4 regions of the Ligilactobacillus sp. LYQ60 genome follow, and region 2 is predicted to be linked to each of the others. Evidence: predicted binding sites of a transcription regulator. Region 2 holds the regulator's gene; each other region holds the start of a gene.

What was found. Region 2 encodes Rex, which represses fermentation and respiration genes when NADH is low (regulators of the CRP and FNR family bind a similar motif). Its sites were predicted from a motif close to TTGTGAANTANTTCACAA; they were not measured.
Region 1: ACI3EZ_RS02185 (GntP family permease) is a predicted target of Rex. The motif match lies at 1,563-1,580, and genes of this name have one in related genera.
Region 3: ACI3EZ_RS05650 (alanine dehydrogenase) is a predicted target of Rex. The motif match lies at 1,474-1,491, and genes of this name have one in related genera.
Region 4: pdhA (pyruvate dehydrogenase (acetyl-transferring) E1 component subunit alpha) is a predicted target of Rex. The motif match lies at 1,911-1,928, and genes of this name have one in related genera.

What each region holds. Positions count from the first base shown of each region.
Region 1 is NZ_JBJFZV010000001.1:450,981-455,898, forward strand. Features, by position in the region: gene ACI3EZ_RS02175 (MurT ligase domain-containing protein) at 1-661, shown strand, start outside; gene ACI3EZ_RS02180 (type 1 glutamine amidotransferase) at 661-1,365, shown strand; gene ACI3EZ_RS02185 (GntP family permease) at 1,600-2,886, shown strand; gene ACI3EZ_RS02190 (glycerate kinase) at 2,910-4,058, shown strand; gene ACI3EZ_RS02195 (CdaR family transcriptional regulator) at 4,133-4,918, shown strand, end outside.
Region 2 is NZ_JBJFZV010000006.1:25,006-29,923, forward strand. Features, by position in the region: partial or broken gene ACI3EZ_RS06120 (type I glyceraldehyde-3-phosphate dehydrogenase) at 62-865, opposite strand; gene ACI3EZ_RS06125 (LysR substrate-binding domain-containing protein) at 1,184-1,666, shown strand; gene ACI3EZ_RS06130 (redox-sensing transcriptional repressor Rex) at 1,740-2,381, opposite strand; gene ACI3EZ_RS06135 (ATP-binding cassette domain-containing protein) at 2,542-4,488, shown strand; gene tsaD (tRNA (adenosine(37)-N6)-threonylcarbamoyltransferase complex transferase subunit TsaD) at 4,568-4,918, opposite strand, start outside.
Region 3 is NZ_JBJFZV010000005.1:42,863-47,780, reverse strand. Features, by position in the region: gene tdcB (bifunctional threonine ammonia-lyase/L-serine ammonia-lyase TdcB) at 1-116, opposite strand, end outside; gene ACI3EZ_RS05650 (alanine dehydrogenase) at 141-1,250, opposite strand; gene ACI3EZ_RS05645 (hypothetical protein) at 1,761-1,916, opposite strand; gene ACI3EZ_RS05640 (bifunctional 2-keto-4-hydroxyglutarate aldolase/2-keto-3-deoxy-6-phosphogluconate aldolase) at 2,081-2,728, opposite strand; gene ACI3EZ_RS05635 (sugar kinase) at 2,715-3,707, opposite strand; gene ACI3EZ_RS05630 (sugar porter family MFS transporter) at 3,724-4,918, opposite strand, start outside.
Region 4 is NZ_JBJFZV010000005.1:51,364-56,281, forward strand. Features, by position in the region: gene ACI3EZ_RS05670 (deoxynucleoside kinase) at 1-114, shown strand, start outside; gene ACI3EZ_RS05675 (CPBP family intramembrane glutamic endopeptidase) at 252-1,181, shown strand; gene ACI3EZ_RS05680 (universal stress protein) at 1,285-1,821, shown strand; gene pdhA (pyruvate dehydrogenase (acetyl-transferring) E1 component subunit alpha) at 2,102-3,193, shown strand; gene ACI3EZ_RS05690 (alpha-ketoacid dehydrogenase subunit beta) at 3,196-4,173, shown strand; gene ACI3EZ_RS05695 (dihydrolipoamide acetyltransferase family protein) at 4,191-4,918, shown strand, end outside.

The DNA of each region.
Region 1 (4,918 bases), on a different contig from region 2:
CTGTGATTTCCACCGGCCAGGCCTAACCTACCAGGTAACAACAATCGTTAACCAAACGCCGCAATCATCAACGTTTATGATTAATAACCATAAAATTACCCTCCACATTGGGGGCACGTATAACATCTACAACGCCTTGGCCGCGTACGCCGTTGCCCGGGAAATGGGCGTTTTGCCGGAAGATATTGTCCATCAACTTAGCACGAATGACAAGAAGGTCTTTGGCCGCCAGGAAGTTATTCCCCTTGATGGTAAGGACGTTACGCTTATCCTCGTTAAGAACCCAGTTGGATTAGACCAGGTATTACAAATGATTAAAACCGACAACGAACCGTTTTCGCTGGCGGTCCTCCTGAACGCGAACTACGCCGATGGAATTGATACCAGTTGGATTTGGGACGGCCGGTTTGAAGACCTCCCGTTCGAGCGGATTCCAGCGGTTCTTACCGGTGGCGAGCGGTACCGCGATATTACGTTCCGCTTGCGGGTTGCCGGCGTTCCGGAAGAACATTTTGACCACAAAGAAAACCTCAAGGATGTAGTTACAGCAATCAAACAAATGCCCACCAAACACGTATACGTTCTCGCAACGTACACCGCGGTGCTGCAGTTGCGCGCGCTCCTTGCCAGTGATGGATACATTAACGGGGAGATGAAGTAATGAAATACGAATTACACTTAACCCACCTATACGGAAACCTTCTTAATACGTACAGTGATATCGGAAATATCCTAACGCTTCAGTACTATGCCAAGCAGATGAACATCCACATTACCCCCGAAGTTATTTCCCTTGACCAGCAATTTGACCCAGATAACACCGATTTGGTTCTCTTTGGCGGGGGACAAGACCTGGAACAAAAGGTTGTTTCTGATGACATTCAAACAAAGCGCGATGCCATTATCCAATACATTGAAACGGACGGCCCGCTGCTTGCCGTTTGTGGAGGCTACCAGCTTCTTGGTGAATACTACGTCGGGGCGGATGGCACTAAGATAAAGGGGATCCACGCCCTGGACCACCGCACTGAAACCCAGGAAAATAACCGTTTTATCGGTGACATTAAAATTAAAAATGCCGAAACCGGACAAATCTACCATGGATTTGAAAACCACAACGGAATGACCTTCCTCGGAAAAAACGAACGGCCGCTTGGGCAAGTCATCGAGGGCCACGGAAACAACGGTCAGGACGGAACGGAAGGGGCCATTCATAAAAACACCTTCTGTACGTACTTTCACGGCCCGGTGCTTGCTAGAAACGGCGAACTAGCAAAACGCCTGCTTCTCATTGCCTTGAAACGCAAGTATCCCGACGCGGATTTGAGTGCGGCGAAAGCATTAAAAATCAAACCAACGTACTAAACATTTTCAGCTGTACCATTCACGTAAATTTCTCGTTCACCGTGGATGGTTATTTTTTTACGTAACCTAGTGATTTTTGTCACTTGTTCTGCATTCACAGCAAAAAACAATGATACACAAATATTCCTGTATTTTAGCGGTTATTATTATGCAAATGAACATTGAATTCCCACATATTCTTTCTTAAACTGCAAATATAGTATAATTTATCACAATAAAAAAGGGGGAGATTTTATGATCACATGGTGGGGAGCATTATTGGGATTAGCCCTTGCAATCATTTTAATTTTAAAGAAGCTTAATCCGGTGTATTCATTAATGGTTGGTGCCTTAATTGGTGCAATCTTGGGCGGAGCCAGCTTAACACAGGCAATTAACGTTATCGTTCACGGCGCCGCTAACGTAATGGGTACGGTTATGCGCGTCCTTGCTGCAGGAATGCTAGCAGGTGTAATGATGGAATCAGGCGCTGCCGATACCCTTGCACGAACAATTGTACATAAACTAGGCGACCGGTTTGCTATTTTAGCGTTAGCATTGGCCTCAATGATTATTACTGCAGTAGGTGTATTTATTCCAGTAACGGTTATTATTATGGCCCCAATTGCCCTAGAAGTCGGCAAAAAGCTAAACATCTCTAAACTTGCCCTACTAATTGCCTTATCGGGCGGCGGCAAAGCAGGTAATATCATTTCACCAAATGCCAATACAATTGCCGCTGCTCACGGTTTTGGACTGCAACTTAGCCAAGTAATGATTGCAGATTTTGTTCCTGCATTGACAACGTTAGCGACAACGGTCATTGTCGTAATATGTATTCAACACCTTGGAAGTCAAGTTACTTCCGCAGACATTAAGGATACTGAGAACGCCAAAAGACAGTTACCTTCACTTGGGAGTGCATTAGTTGCGCCGACCGTCGCAATCATTCTCCTGTTATTGACTCCGATTGGCGCAATTTTTCATCTAGCATGGTTAGAAAAATGTAATTTAGACGCAATGTACGTTTTACCCCTTGCCGCCATAATCGGTGCACTTGCAATGCACCAAGGGAAGCACCTTCGTTCCTTTGCGGCAACCGGAATTAGTAAAATGACCGATGTCGTCCTCATCTTAATCGGAGCAGGTGCAATTGGCGCAACAATAACGCAATCAACGTTCCCGCAATTATTAATCACTGGAATTAAAACAATGCATATTCCTGGCGTTTTACTTGCACCATTGTCAGGACTATTAATGTCTGGCGCTGCCGCCTCAACTTCTACTGGCGTTATCCTGGCTACAAAAGCTTTCTCGAAAGCAATTCTAGATTTTGGCGTCGCCCCATTAGCAGCAGCAGCAATGGTTCACTGCAGTGCAATCGTAATCGATTCACTTCCCCAAGGAAACTACTTTCACGTTACGCAAAATGCCATGCACATGAATATTAAAGAACGGTCCAAGGCCATCATTTTTGAGGCGCTTTGCGGAACAGCCGCTATGATTACTGCTACCATAATGTACGGATTATTACATTTATAAAATAAAATTGGAGGATGATTATAATGAAAATTGTTATTGCTCCAGATTCATTTAAGGGGTCAGTTACCGCCAAAGAAGCGGCCCAATTAATGATGACCGGGATGAAACGTGTTTTTCCAAAAGCAGATTACGAACTTATTCCAATGGCAGATGGCGGCGAAGGAACGGTCCAATCTTTAATCGATGCCACCAATGGTCATTTTATTACAACGCCAGTACATGACCCCTTAGGGCGTAAAATCAACGCCCGATACGGCCTTCTTGGCGACCATAAAACAGCTGTAATCGAAATGGCAGCAGCCAGCGGGATGGAATTAATGCAATCAAAGGAACTAAATCCATTAGTAGCAACCACTTACGGTACTGGCGAATTAATTAAAAATGCACTTGATCATGATGTCAAAAAAATCTTAATTGGTATCGGCGGAAGTGCAACAGTCGACGGTGGTGCGGGAATGGCGCAGGCATTGGGAGCACACTTACTTGATAAAAAAGGGAAAGAACTATCCTGGGGAGGTGGCATGCTGGACAAATTAGAACAAATTAACATTGCGGAAATCGATCCCCGGATTAGCCATACCCAAATCCAAATTGCTTCTGACGTTACTAACCCGCTTACTGGTAAAAATGGTGCTGCAATGGTTTTTGGCCCTCAAAAAGGGGCAACCCCATCAATGGTTAATTCTTTGGATAAAAATCTCCATCACTACGCCCAGCTCATTACCCGTGATTTAGGAATGAACGTTGAATTATCACCCGGCGCCGGCGCTGCCGGAGGATTAGGAGCTGGCTTGTTGGCCTTTTGCCACGCACAATTAAAAGCAGGGGTCAACTTAATAATCGATACGGTTAAACTAAAACAACGTGCCCAAGATGCTGATGTTGTGCTTACGGGTGAAGGAAAAATTGATTTTCAAACACAATATGGTAAAACTCCTTTTGGCGTCGCACGCGCAACCAAATCCGTTGCTCCGCATGCGCCAGTCATTGTGCTAGCGGGTAATATTGGTAAAGGAATCGATACTCTATACAGCTCTGATGGAATTGACGCCATCTTTTCAACCCCAACCGGCGCCAAACCGTTAAAACAAGCTTTAGCCGACACAAGACATGATTTGTCACAAACGGCCGAGGAAGTAGGCCGTTTAATCAAAGCTTTCATGCACTCCTAATAAATTAACACGGGATGGGGATTCATCAAATCCCATCCCGTTTTACTTGCTAAAACAAATATGGAGGAATCCAAATGGAATTAACAGCTGATCTAGCCCAGGAAATCGTCAACGCCGCAATGGAACGAATTCCGTATAATGTCAATATTATGAATGAACATGGATACATTATTGCTAGTGGCAATCACGACAGAATTAATACACTTCATGTTGGTGCGTTACAAGCAATTGAAGAACGTAAAATTTTACCCATGGATGCATCGTTCGGACCCCATGGACAACCAGGAGTCAACATGCCGTTATTCTATGGCGGAGAAGTTATTGGTGTGATTGGAATTACTGGTAATCCCCAAACCGTTACCCCGCTGGCTTCTCTATTACAAGCCACCGCTGAGTTATTACTTCACCAATCTGAAATTAACCGCCAACAAAATTCGCACCATGATCAACTTAACCGTTTTTTAAATCAATGGATCAAAATAAAAACGGATATTATGCAACGCACAACCTTTGTTCTGGAGGCACAACAACTTAAAATTAACCTGAATCACCAGTGGCGTGTCCTTGCGGTTCGCTGTACACCACAATTTATCCGTTCAATTTATGTTAATCCAAAGGACTTTACACTCTCCCCAACTGGGTCAACCTCAATCGTAATTACCTACCAAGCATCAACAATTAATCACCTGATTAAAATTTGTCATACCAAACAATTACCTTTAGGAATTGGAGAACCCAATATAAACCTTGGCAATTCAGCTGATCAAGCCTATCAAACGATTGAAATCCAGCAAATTCTTCATAATCCAAAGATGATTTATTATAAAGATGTCGCTCTAATTAGTGATTTAATGAGCCAA
Region 2 (4,918 bases):
AATTAGCTTTTAAACGTAAAGCAGGGGCTACGTTTCCATAACCCCTGCTAATTAAAGAAGACTAATTATTTGCTTTAGTCAGATTAGCGAGAACTCCAAGCGTCCGGATCATTTGGCAAACAAACCCGTATTCGTTGTCGTACCACGATACCGTCTTAACCAATTGTAAATCGTTAACCGTGGTCACTTCTGTTTGGGTTGGATCAAAAATACCGCCAAACGTCGTACCAATCACATCTGAAGATACAATCTCATCATCGTTAAAACCAAATGATGGGTTGTCAACGGTATGTTTTCTTAATGTCTCATTAATTTCATCAGCCGTCACTTTTTTATTTAGAACCGTAACCAACTCAGTAATTGACCCGTCAACTACTGGCACCCGCTGCGCGTGTCCTTTCAATCGTCCAGCCAATTCTGGAATGACCCGTCCAATTGCCTTCGCCGCCCCCGTTGAATGCGGCACGGTATTCTCTGCTGCAGCCCGCGCTGACCGCGGATTATTATTGGGCCCATCCTGTAATTTTTGGGATGCCGTGTAAGCATGCACGGTTGTCATTGTTCCCAACTTGATTCCAAAGTCCTGATTCAAGAAGTACGCCAACGGCGCCAAACTATTAGTAGTGCATGATCCAGCTGAAATAATTGTATCTGATTCATTCAAAATATTATGATTAACGTTGTATACAACTGTCTTAACATCTCCCGCTGGAGCAGAGATCAATACTTTTTTTGCCCCAGCTTTTAAATGGGCCTGCACTTTAGTTGCGGAGGTATAAAATCCAGAACATTCTAAAACAATTTCAACACCATCCTGGTTAACCCACGGAATTTTAGCTGCATCAGGGTAAGCATAGACACTCACCCGCTTACCATTAACGTACAGTGCCTTTTAATATCACAACCAGCTATCAGTAAAAAAATTACGCACCTTGTACTAAACCGGACTTCTCAGGGGGTTTCCTTAACAAATGACGGTAAAGAGTTCTATTCTAAAGCTCGTAAAATAGTTGCGGATATCCAAAAGCTCTTTTATTTTTCATCCGATAAATCCACCCCACCACTTAACAGTACTAAGGTAGGAACACTTAATAGTATCGCTACCGCTTTTGATTCCCACCAGTTACTTAAGATTATTTCAGAAACACATAAATATGTATCAACAAATAAAATATATGAATTAATTACCCCATTTAACCAGGAGCAACTTGATGTCATTTTTATGGATGAAGCGTTCAGTGACCAACTTCACGGACAAATTTTTAGTAATACTTTATACGAAGAACCCTATTATGTTGTTGGGCAAACTGCTGTTCTTCAATCAATTTCCGCTTCAATGGTTACCCCCAAAGATCTTCAACAACTTCAATTACTAATGTATCCACAGTACTGTCCTATTCATTCAAGAATAGTTCAAATTTTTAGAAAATTGGGACTTTCACTACCAGAAATTCACGAAGTCGATTACAGTGAAGCGTTAATAAAGTTAATTATGACTTCACAATTTGTGACAATTTTGCCCGAATCACTAATGCATAAAAACGTTAGTACAATTAAAAATCTTGATGCTAAAAAACTCAGTATTGACTTTATCCGAAAAGTTGCAGTATTTTCACATAATCCCCGCCTTACATTCCAATTTAAATCAATGCTTCAAAAAATATAAAAAAACGTGTTCCAAATAATTGGTTCTTAACCACCTGCTTGGAACACGTTTTTAATGTTCTTCCTTACAATTATTATTCTTCATCCTTCTTCGGCCCAAAATGATCCAGGAAGTAGATTAGTGTCTGCAATTCGTTCGTCAAATCCACGTTCTGAATTCGAACCGTTTCCGGCGCCGCAATTCGCATCGGGGTAAAGTTCAAAATTCCCTTCACCCCCGCTGCAATCATCTGGTCAGCAACGTTTTGAGCAACGGATGCCGGCACCGTGAGGATCGCCACCTCAATTTGCTGAATAGTCAACTGCTCTTGCATATCCGCCATCGGATAAACCGGCACCCCATTTTGGATTGTTCCGGTAATATCATCGTTGATATCAAATGCTGCACTGATCCGCACGTTGTTACTCTGATGGAAATTAAAATTAAGGAGCGCGTGCCCCAAGTTTCCAACCCCAATTAACGCCACGTTTGTTAACTTATCTTGACTTAGGGTCTTCTTAAAAAATGCTAGTAAACTATCAACATGGTACCCGTACCCGCGTTTCCCAAGAGCGCCAAAGTACGAGAAATCCCGCCGAATTGTTGCTGAATCAATCTTAACCGCCTCGGCAAGTTCCGTTGAAGAAACCCGTTCTTTCCCCGCATCCTTAAGAAAATTAAGATAACGGTAGTAAATGGGTAACCGCCGCGCAGTTGCCTGTGGAATTTTTGCCATTCCATGAAACTCCCTTCAATTAGTCTTCACAAGCAACTATAACATAAACGTTGATATTAATACGAATTAACCTGATAATTTCACAATCTCTTTATACGTCTTTCGAAAAACGTATGCTAAAATGAATAGGATTATTACTCTGAACGAAAGGATGCATACCATGATACTGCTCCAAGCACAAAAAGTTGCCCGCCACTTTGGGGCTGATACCCTTTTCCACAACGTTAACCTGGATATTCAAGACGGCGACCGGATTGCATTAGTCGGCCGAAATGGTGCGGGCAAATCCACCCTAATCAAGATGCTAACGGGGGAAGCTGAACCAGATGAAGGGCAAATTATTCGGCGTAAGGACCTCACCATCGGTTATCTTGCCCAAAACGCTGGCTTATCGTCGGGGCGCACCTTATATGATGAAATGTTAAGCGTGTTTGCTCCCCTTCAAAAAATGGAGGCGGAAATTCACCAGTTAGAGGAACAAATAGCTAATCCCCCAACGGATCCGACCGCCCCCCAATACCAACAACTCCTCAACCACTACGATCAGCTACAACACGATTTTAAGGAACAAAATGGCTACGGTTACGAAACAGAGATTAAGTCCGTTCTCACCGGATTTAAATTTTTCTCCGAGGATTATGACCGCCCGGTCGACACCCTCTCTGGGGGGCAAAAGACGCGATTAGCTTTGGCAAAGCTTTTGCTCGAAAAACGAGATCTGCTGATTCTTGACGAACCAACCAATCACCTCGACATTGCCACGCTTACCTGGTTGGAAAACTACATTCAATCGTACCAGGGGGCTTTGCTAATTGTTTCCCACGACCGGTATTTCCTTGACCGGATTGTAAATCAGGTTTACGAAATTGAAAATGGCACCAGCACCCACTACACCGGGAACTACTCCCAGTACGTTAAAGAACGCGCCAACCGGCAGAAAGCTGCGTGGAAGGCCTACGAAAAACAACAGGCAAAAATCCATGAAATGGAGGAGTTTGTCAATAAAAACATCGTCCGGGCCTCAACCACCAAACGAGCCCAAAGCCGCCGGAAACAATTAGAAAAAATGGAACGCCTGGATAAACCCGCTAGCAGTGAACGAACCATGCGGTTTACGTTTACCCCAGAAAAGGAAAGTGGCAATATCGTTCTAACGGTAAAGGACGCCGCAATTGGCTATAATGGGCATCAATTAGCCGCCCCCATTGACTTTGAATTAAAAAAACATCAGGTCCTAACCATCGTCGGACCGAACGGAACGGGAAAATCCACCCTACTTAAAAGTATCTTGGGCATAATTCCGTTCATTCACGGTAGTGCCACCCGCGGAACAAACGTAACCGTGGGGTACTACGACCAGGAGCACCAGGTCCTGCACGCCGATAAAACCGTTCTCGATGAAGTATGGGACGATCACCGAACAATGCTGGAACGGGATATTCGCTCCGTTTTAGGGAGTTTCCTTTTCAGCGGTGACGATGTCCAAAAAAAGGTTGTCAACCTCTCCGGGGGAGAAAAAGCGCGCCTTTTACTTACTAAGCTCGCCTTAAACCACGATAACCTGCTGGTCCTTGATGAACCAACCAACCACCTCGACATTGAAAGTAAAGAAGTTCTAGAACAAGCGGTTAAGGATTTTTCAGGAACCGTGTTAATGGTTTCCCACGACCGGTACTTCATTAATCAGGTCACCACTAACGTCTTAGAACTCGCCCCGACTGGAAGTACGCTTTACCTTGGAGACTACGATTACTACGTTCAAAAACGGGACGAACAAGCTCACCTTCAAGCCGCTCAGGCCAAAGAGGTTGCTCCGGCTTTTAAGGCAACCACTCCAGCAACAAATAGCAAGCAGGACTTCGCCACCCAAAAAGCCCAGCAACGGGCTCACCGGAAGTTAGAGCGGGCCGTACAGCAGGCGGAAAAGCAGATGGCTACCCTTGAAGCCCAAAAAGATGAACTTGAAAAGGAGATGGCTACACATAGTAATGATCTTGGAAAACTAACGGACCTACAAAAACAACTCGATACCATTGTTCCACAACTCAAAGAGGCTGAACAAGAGTGGGAAGAAGCGGCATTAGCCCTTGAAGAGGACGAACAATAGATCAGCAGCTTTGGTATACACTAAAACAGACGAGCATGGAAAAATGATCAACTTCCACGTGCTCGTCTGTTTTTTACGATCACCCTTCAATTTCATCTAAGTACGGGAACTCAAGGGCCGGGTCGGCATTAAGATCAAGGCCCGCCCGCACCCCATGACGGTAAAGCATCGTCCCAGCCGCACCAATCATCGCAGCATTATCACCACACAGCTGTAACGGTGCTTGCAAAAGTTCCACGTGCGGAAAAGCCTGCATGGCCGCCGTTAATTGACTACGCAACCCCGTGTTTGCAGCCACGCCACCAGCTAGAATCAATTGCCGGGTTGCCGGGTACTGGTGAAGAGCCCGCGTGGTTTTCGTCACAAGAATGTCTACAACGGCCTGTTGGAAACTAGCTGCAAGGTCGTCTCGTGAAAGCTGTTCACCTAC
Region 3 (4,918 bases), on a different contig from region 2:
AACCACGAGCGTAACAAGGGCGTCCGCCGGGCATACTTACTAATGTGTGCCCGTGCATCCATGATGTCTTTAATATTACAGTACTTTGCGGTTTTTTCAACCAAAGAATTACTCATTTCAAATCCCCCCAAATTTGATCTTTATAATTCTGTGTATGGCAAATTCAATGAATCCGCTAACCCTTTATTAGTTACATCACCCTTGTATACATTCACGCCTGAACGTAGTGATCCATCCTCACGGATTGCTGCATCAATTCCCTTATCCGCAATCTCCAACAGATATGGCAAATTACCTTGAGCGAGTGCCATGGTAGATGTCCGGGGAACAGCACCCGGTTGGTTAGGAACACCATAATGCACAACACCATATTTTACGTATACCGGATCATCAATCGTCGTTGCATGCATGGTTTCAACTGACCCCCCCTGGTCAATCGACATATCAACAATCACCGATCCCTTTTTCATTGATTTAACCATGTATTCCTTTACCAGCTTTGGTGGCCGAGCCCCCGGAATAAGGATAGTCGAAACAAAGATATCTGCTTCTTTAATCTCCCTAGCAAGATTTTCCTCGTTTGATTTAACCACCCGAACATCCTTACCGGCATACATGTTCTGCAGTTCCTTAATCCGGTCATCATTTAATTCAATAATTACAACAGATGCTCCTAATCCAAGGGCAACTTGAGCGGCGCCTTCAGCCGCATTACCACCGCCAAAGATTACTACCCGACCGGCAGGAATATGAATATCGCCTTCGTCTAACCCAGTAATAAGAATCCCTTCACCTTGGTGTTGTGCTTCTAGATAATACGCCCCCATAATCACAGAACGTTGTCCGGTCATCCTACTGATTGGCGCTAATAATTCAAGTTTTCCATTATGCACAACGGTTTCTGCCCCAATAGCGGTCATCTTAGCATCCATCATCGCCTTTACAGTTTGTGGAGCTGACGCTAAATGCTGGAATCCCCAGACAATTTTTCCTTCCTTGAAGTATTTGTACTCTTCTTCAACTGGTTCTTTAGCCTTAATCATCAAATTACCCTGATTCCATGCCTCTGCATGACTCACAATCTTGGCGCCAGCTTCTTCATACTCCTGGTTAGAAAAACCCGATCCAATACCAGCATCTTTTTCTACTAAGACAGTGTTCCCAGAGTTTACCATTTTTTTCACATTCTCGGGGGTAGCAGCAACACGAGCCTCTCCCTCTTTTTGCTCCTTAATGACCGAAATAGTCATACTCATAGTAATCACTCCCGCATAATCAATTACTTTTAGGCTGCAAATTTATCTGGATCCAAAAGTCGTCTACATGCCTACAACCCCAGTATATATATATATACGTGCAAGCGTTTTCTGGAAAATAAATCAATCAGCGGCAAAATTTTATTAACGAGTGATTTAGCGTACTAATAATGTTGATTGAATTTACAAAATGTAAATCTAAATCGCCTATTTTTATATGTGAAATAATTATCAAATCATGCTAAAATGTCATTTAAAATGGTTCAATTTAAAAAGCACATCACGGAAAACCCGCGATGCACCTTAGCCAAAGCTATGACGATAGTCCAAACTAATACGATGTTAATCATGCAATTAATATTGTAACTATCGTAAAAACAATCCCCGGTAGCACAACCACTAAAACTTCAAAATTGCACTTTTCTATACTATTACCCAATAAGATTCCACCAACATAGTTCAGTAACCAACCATGTCAATGGAATCAAACATAAAACCGTCCATCTACTTCCGATGATGGTGATGGTTTTTGATTTCCCGCAATTGTGCCTGGTCAACCGGTGACCAGTGCGTGTGGCCGTAGTTTATAAGAACCACCCCAGCCGGTGCCGCTTGCAGGGTCATTGAAACCGCAATTAATGCAAATAACCGGTGTAACAATTCTCTTTCCTCCTTTTAAACTAAACTCTCTTACGGTCGCCTATTCTACCACCCATACTTAAGAAAAGCATCCTACTGATAGCCATAAAAAAAGCCCGGGACGTTACCCTGACTTTCAATAAAACGGTTACTACATTAATATCTTATTCTACTATCACTAAGGGTTATTTTGTCCCCTTAATCCGCTGAATCTCGGCCCGGTACTTCTTAGCATTAGCGGTAACCGCGGCATAATCACCTTGATCAGCAGGTCCAACCAGGTTACTTCCAGCCCCGACAACAACAACACCCTTTGCGTACCAGTCCTTCATGTTTTCCAAGGCAACTCCCCCGGTTGGCATAATGTTTGCGTACGGAATTGGGGCCTTCACAGCGCTAACGAACCCGTTCCCAACAACACTCCCAGGAAAGACCTTGACAATGTCTGAACCATACTCCATGGCCGTTTGAATTTCGGTAACGGACATACACCCTGGCATGTATGGCACTTGGTACTTGTTACACAACAACGCCGTCTCCTTATCAAAGGTCGGGCTAACGATAAACTTAGCGCCTGCAATCATCGCAATTCGCGCAGTAATTGCGTCCATGACGGTTCCAGCACCAATAATTACCTCATCGTCATCGCCATATTCCTCATTCAACTGAGCAATTACTTTATCAGCCTCCGGAACCGTAAATGTCAATTCAATTGCCTTAACGTCCCCCGCGATGCATGCCTTTGCCGTTTGGTAGGCCTGTTCCCGAGTTCCACGAACTACCGCAACAACTCCTGATTGAACAACTTGATTTAACACGTCAACACGTTTCATTCTCTTCTCCTCCTTCAAAAACTTCTTCCTGAACACCTTCCGCCCGGTAAAAGGCCGCTAACTCTGCCGGGGACGGATATCCCCCTTCGTCACCAGCAACCTGCACCTGCATTGCACCAATTGCGTTTCCCCGCATAACAGCGCTTCGCAACGTTTTTCCTTCAAGCAATGCCGTAATCACCCCCAATGCAAACCCATCACCTGCACCAACGGTGTCAACAACGTGCTTAACGGCAAAACCGGGCACCATCATCTTTTCCCCGGACTTCGTTTTTACAAACGCTCCCCGGGCACCAACCTTAACGATGACGATTCGCGGCCGTCCTTTAAGGTAGAAGTCAGCAATTTTTTCCGGATCATCAGTTCCGACTAACAGCCTTCCTTCCGTAACCCCTGGAAGAACCATATCTGCCTGACGAGCAAACGCATTCACCTGCAAGCGCATCACTTCCCGGGTTGCCCATAACGCAGGGCGAAGATTAGTGTCAAACGTAATAAAAACACCCTCGCGCTGCATTCGATCTAATAAAGCCGTAAATGCGCAGTTTGCTGCCATCGAAATTGCCGGAAAAATTCCTGTTAAGTGTCCTACCGTAACGTTTCTGAGACTCACCCGGTCAACGTTTTTTAATTTAAAATGGGATGCGGCTGAGTCAGACCGATAATTATACACCGCTGGGTCACCGTGGGTTACGTGGTCCTTAATTTGATGCCCCGTCCAGTGATCCGGATCAACAAACAGATACTGATCATCAATTCCCTGTGCCTGAATTTGATTCCGGACAAAGTTGCCAAACGGATCATTTCCCACTTGTGAAACGTAAGAGACACTGTGCCCTAACCGCCGGGCACCAACCGCAACGTTTAATTCCGCACCACCAAGGTAGCGATCAAAGTGGGTCACGTTTTCTAACCGCACATCACTTTCCGTTGATGCCAAAACAGCAAGTGGTTCGCCCATCGTTAAGATTTCACTCATTTTCTTCACCTACTCGTTACTCATCCCGAACGGTATCAGCCTCAATCTGCTCGAGGGACTTACCAGCCGTTTCACGGAAACAGAATTTAACAAACAACCCCATAGTAACACAGCAAATTCCGAAAATAATAAACGTCCACACATCACCAAGATGGGCAAGCATCATTGGGAATAGCTGCGTTACAGCATACGTTGCGGCCCACAACGCTGCTGATGCAATTGATGAAGCCCGCCCCCGAATCCGGTTCGGGAACATTTCAGAAATTAAGACCCAGGTACCGCCACCCCAGGACATTTCAAATGCACTCGTATGAATAATGATTAGTGCAAAAATAAAGATATCGAATAACCGGCTAATACTTGTCTGATCAAAGGCAAATGCCAGGAGAAACATACATGCCGCCATGGCATATCCGCCCCAAACAAGAAGCCGCTTCCGGCCAAGTTTATCAATCAACCCCATAAAGAAGGCCACAAAGATCACTTTAACAAACCCAATACCAATTGTCTCAATCATTGCCGCGTGAATCCCAGCCCCCGCATTCCGAAAAATGATTGGAGCATAATACCCAACGGCGTTAATTCCAGTTAACTGTTGGAATACCGAGCACATAATTGCAACGAACAAAGCCCAGCGAACCCCCTTCTTAAAGAGCTCGCCCCAGCCAGCACTATTGTTCCGTTCTTCACTCACGGTATGCTGAATACCACCAAGCGTAGCCGACACCCGCTGTTCCTGATTACCAGTAACCTTTAACAGGATCTGCTTAGCTGCATCGACCTTTCCCTGGCTCACCAAAAACCGGGGGCTTTCCGGGATAAAGAACATCATGATAAAGAACAGAATTCCCGGAATGGCACCGGCGAAAAACATCATCCGCCAACCAACATCGTTGTTCCATGCCGCCGAATGTGTATTGGTGATTAATGCATTTACCAGATAAACAATGAAAATCCCGGTGGCAATGGCTAACTGATAACTCCCAACGAATCGGCCCCGGATTTCTTTCGGCGAAATTTCAGCGATGTACAATGGCACCAAAGTGGAACACATTCCAACCCCTAAACCACCGATTAACCGGGACGTCACTAAAATTCCGATTGACGGGGCAAACCCACACCCCAACGTCGAAATCGTAAATAGCAATGCTGAGATAAAAAGGACGATTTTGCGGCCAAGTTTATCAGCACACCACCCCGCAATGAGACAG
Region 4 (4,918 bases), on a different contig from region 2:
TCACAAGATCGGGTAACTGTTTTGGAAGCCATTGAGCAAAAACTAGTTGACCTTGGGAATCTCGATGAAGCAACGATGGTAAATCTCCGGAAGAAGCACCAGCAGACTTTGTAGTAATAGTTTATTATTCGTCCTCAGCGCTAATTAAGGGGTGCTGGGGACGTTTTATTTGGGTGGAGGATTAATAATGTTTTTCTTGCGAAATTATTGCAGTCCAGTATAATAAACTTACTATAATTAGGAGGAGAATTATGATGGGCGAAAGAGAACGACAAGTACGTCGAACTATGAGTAAGGCTGGCTGGGGCGCAATTGTTTACATTTTTGCGTTGAACATCGGGGTGTTCCTTATCACGACAATAATAATGCTGCTTCGCGGGCAAGCTTTTTCGATGCGGGCGGTATTGTCTGCGGTACTCAGCAACGGTTGGGCGTACATGATTGCTGTGGGAGTGGGGGTTGGAATTTTGATTTTGGGATCGAATCATCAACTCCGCCACCAGTACCTTCATGCACACGAAACGCAAATGACGTTGCGGGCAGGGGTGGTGATCATTGCAGCCAGCATTGCGATTCAATTAATTATTGGAATCTATGGAGTGGGAATTGAAGCCATATTGAACCAGCTAGGCTTATCTGCAATGGATCAGATAAAAGAGGCTAGCCAGCTGGGAATGCGGTCGGTAAGTATGCTGCTGTATGCGGGATTGTGTGCCCCGGTTTGCGAGGAACTTGTTTTCCGTGGATTTGTGATGCGGCGGCTCCAACCGCTTGGAGCAAAGCTAGCAATCGTAGTATCAGCCGTATTGTTTGCGTGCGCTCATGGGAATATTATTCAAACCCCGTTTGCGTTTTTAATGGGACTGCTGTTGGGTTACATTGCCTTTCGTTACGGAATTAAGTGGTCAATTGCGGCCCATATTTTCAACAACTTGGGGCTAAGTATTGGTTTACAGCTAATTGAGCGGTTGCACATTCCGTTCTTTATGGTGGCTTTTACGTTATTGAGCGGTATAGCGCTAATTTGGATAATTGTTCGTTACGGCCGGCGGGCAATCTCCTGGTGGCGAGGGGAGCGGATTCAGCGTGGTAACTTACTGGCTGCTTTAAGTCGACTGCCCGTGATTATAATGTATGCTTACGCCCTTGCGACGATTATCGGAGGAATTCAGGTAAAGTAATCGATTTTTTTGAATTTATTGGGGGAAATCGCCGACCATCCCTTGAAGTATCATTGTGAAAACGTTATCCTAAAAGTAGGTAAAAGAAAGATGGTGAGTCGTGATGGAAGAACAAACGTATGACCGGATTTTGGTTTGTATTGATGGTTCGGACAACTCCTTTGTTGCCCTCAACACAGCGATTGAGACGGTAAAACGGACAGGGGCCGTCCTGGACGTTTTGCGGGTGTTGGACTTGAATGCCTTGGAATACGGCGGGGCAGGGATTGCCCTTGACGGGGAAAAGGTATACGAGATTGAGCACCGCAACGAGGACTTCATGACAAAACTTAAACGGATTATTGTGGAGAAGCGGGGCCTTGATGCCGATAAAGTTCATGTTCATTTGCGGTTTGGGAATCCTAAGAACGTTATTGTGAAGGATTTTCAACCAGAATACCAAAATGACCTGATTATTGTTGGAACGAGTGGGAAGACGCTTATTCAGCGGATTGTTGTTGGATCGGTGGCTTCGTACGTGGTGCGAGCAGCGCGGTGCGATGTGTTGATGGCGCGGACAACCAATGCTGATTACCAGCAGGTTCGCCAGCAGGTTGATGAGTTAGAGGATGACTTGGACATTGAGCACAAGCGGCGGTAAACGTAAAAGCAGATATTGATGGAGGAGCTACAATCTAGGTTGTGGCTCCTTTAATTTATGTAATTAAATTAGTAAGACTTAAAAGGAAGATGTGCTAATTATCACAAATTATGGTTAAATCATCTTTTTATGCTATGAAAATCCCTATAATTGTGTATTTTTGTTGAAAATAGAAATGAAGAAAATTCACAAAATTTACGAACACGAAGAAGCACGCTATAATTAGGATGTAAACGGTTACTCAATAAAAGGAGTTTCACATAGACGAGGAGGCAGTCAGATGGCAAAACTTGATTTTGATAAACTCAACGTTTCCCCAGAGATTAAGACCTACCAGGTGTTAGACAAAGAGGGAAAAGTAGTTAATCCAGATTTAATGCCCGACTTAACTGACGAGCAGTTGGTTGAATTATATAAGCAAATGTTGTGGTCGCGAATTTTAAATGACCGTTCCACTAAACTTAACCGGCAAGGACGATTAGGCTTCTTTGCGCCGACTTCAGGAGAAGAAGCTAGTCAAATGGGATCGAACTTTGCGATGGAAAAGGAAGATTTCTTGCTCCCGGCATACCGGGATGTACCGCAGTTAATTCATCACGGTCTACCGCTTGAGAAGGCCTTTTTGTGGTCGCGGGGGCACGTTGTTGGAAATGAGTATCCGGAAGGCCTTAACGCAATGCCGCCGCAAATTATCATTGGAGCCCAATACGTCCAGACGGCCGGGGTTGCTTTGGGAATTAAGAAGAATGGGAAGGCAAACGTTGCTTACACCTACACCGGTGATGGTGGGACCTCACAAGGGGACTACTACGAAGGAATGAACTTTGCGGGAGCATTTAAGGCGCCAGCAGTTTTCATTGTTCAAAATAACGGGTACGCAATTTCCGTTCCGCGGAAGAAACAGACAGCTGCGAAGACATTAGCGCAGAAGGCCGTTGCTGTCGGAATTCCTGGTGTTCAGGTTGACGGAATGGATGCCCTGGCTGTTTACGCCGTGACAAAGGCTGCCCGGGATTGGTCAGCAGCTGGGAACGGGCCGGTATTGATTGAAACGTTAACGTACCGGTATGGACCGCATACGTTATCTGGAGATGACCCGAAGCGGTACCGCTCAAAGTCTGAAGAGGATGAGTGGCATAAGAAGGATCCGGTTATTCGGATGCGGAAGTTCCTTGAAAGCAAGAAACTATGGGATGATAAGCAGGAGGCCGCTTGGAGTGACGCGGTCAACCAACAGATTGATGCTGCGATGGAAAAGGTTGAAGCTACTCCGGCGCAGAAGATCAGCGAATTCTTTGAGAATGAATACAATGATGTTCCTGCTAGCGTTCAGGCAGAAGCGGACAAATTCAAAGCAAAGGAGGCCAAGTAACAATGACGAAGACAACGATGATTAAGGCGATTACTCAGGCGCTTGACCAGGAAATGGCGCGGGATGATAAGATTTTAGTTTTCGGTGAAGACGTTGGGAAAAACGGCGGTGTGTTCCGGGCCACTGAAGGGTTACAGGCAACGCATGGTGAGGAGCGTGTTTTTGATACACCGTTAGCCGAATCAGGAATTGGCGGTTTGGCCTGTGGCTTGGCTCTTCAAGGATTCCGGCCAGTTCCAGAGATCCAGTTCTTTGGGTTTGTTTATGAAACAATGGACGAAATCGCTGGTCAAATTTCCCGGGAACAGTTCCGGATGGGGGGAACGCGGAAGATGCCAATTACCATCCGGTCACCGTTTGGTGGAGGGGTGCACACACCAGAACTGCACTCCGACAGTTTGGAAGGATTAGTTGCTCAGTGTCCGGGATTACGGGTGGTTATTCCAAGTGATCCATACGATGCGAAGGGATTGTTAATTTCTTCCGTACGGTCGGATGATCCGGTTGTTTTCTTGGAACACATGAAGTTGTACCGGTCATTCAAACAGGATGTTCCGGACGAAGAGTACACTGTTCCGCTGGACAAGGCAGCCGTTAAGCGCGAAGGAACGGACGTTTCCATTATCGCGTACGGTGCAATGGTGCGGGAAGCCTTAAAAGCAGCTGACCAGCTTGCGAAGGACGGGATTAACGCCGAAGTTGTAGACCTGCGGACGGTTGCACCATTGGATGAAGAAACAATCCTTGCATCAGTTAAGAAAACAGGCCGGGCTGTATTAGTTCAGGAAGCTCAGCGACGTGCAGGAATTAGTAATCAGGTCGCTGGGTTAATTGCTGAAAAGGGAATTCTGTCATTATCAGCCCCGATTGCTCAGGTTACGGCGCCAGATACTCCGTACCCGTTCGGTGAAGCAGAGGGTGCGTGGATTCCAAATACCCGGGATATTGTTGCCCAGGTTAAAGAAACGGTGAATTTCTAGAACTGAGGAGGAACGATATGAGTAAGTATGAATTTAAGCTCCCTGATATTGGGGAGGGAATCGCCGAAGGAACAATCGGCGAGTGGCATGTTCAGCCAGGCGACAAGGTCGAAGAAGATGGTGACCTAGTTCAAATCGAAAACGATAAATCTGTTGAGGAAATTCCGTCACCAGTGAGTGGGATTATTAGTAAGATTTTGGTTCCTGAAGGAGATACTGCCAGTGTTGGTGACCCGTTGGTTGAAATTGAAATTGATGGGGATGTTCCAGAAGATGCCGCTCCAGAAGAAGACGATGCGTCATCCGCGGCACCGGCCGTAGAAGAGTCAGCATCGTCCGCACCTGCGGCACCGGCTGCCGAACAACCAGCAGTGAAGCCGGCGGCATTTGTAGCCCAGGACCACAGTTTACCGGTTTTGGCAATGCCCGCTGTTCGGGCCTTTGCACGCGAGCATGACGTTGATATTGCCCAGATTAAGGGAACCGGAAATCATGGTCAGGTTCTAAAGAGCGACGTGGAAAACTTCTTGCAGAATGGTGGGGTTCCACAACCGGGAGCTGCTAAAGCTGCTGAAAGTGCTCCGGTAGCTACAGTTTCGGCATCACCTGCACCACAGCCGATTGCAACTGATGCTGACTGGCCTGATCACCGGGAAAAGATGTCCGGTGTTCGGAAAGCAACCGCTAAGACAATGGCAGCCAGCTGGTCCCAGATTCCACATTTCCACTTGTACGATGATGTAGT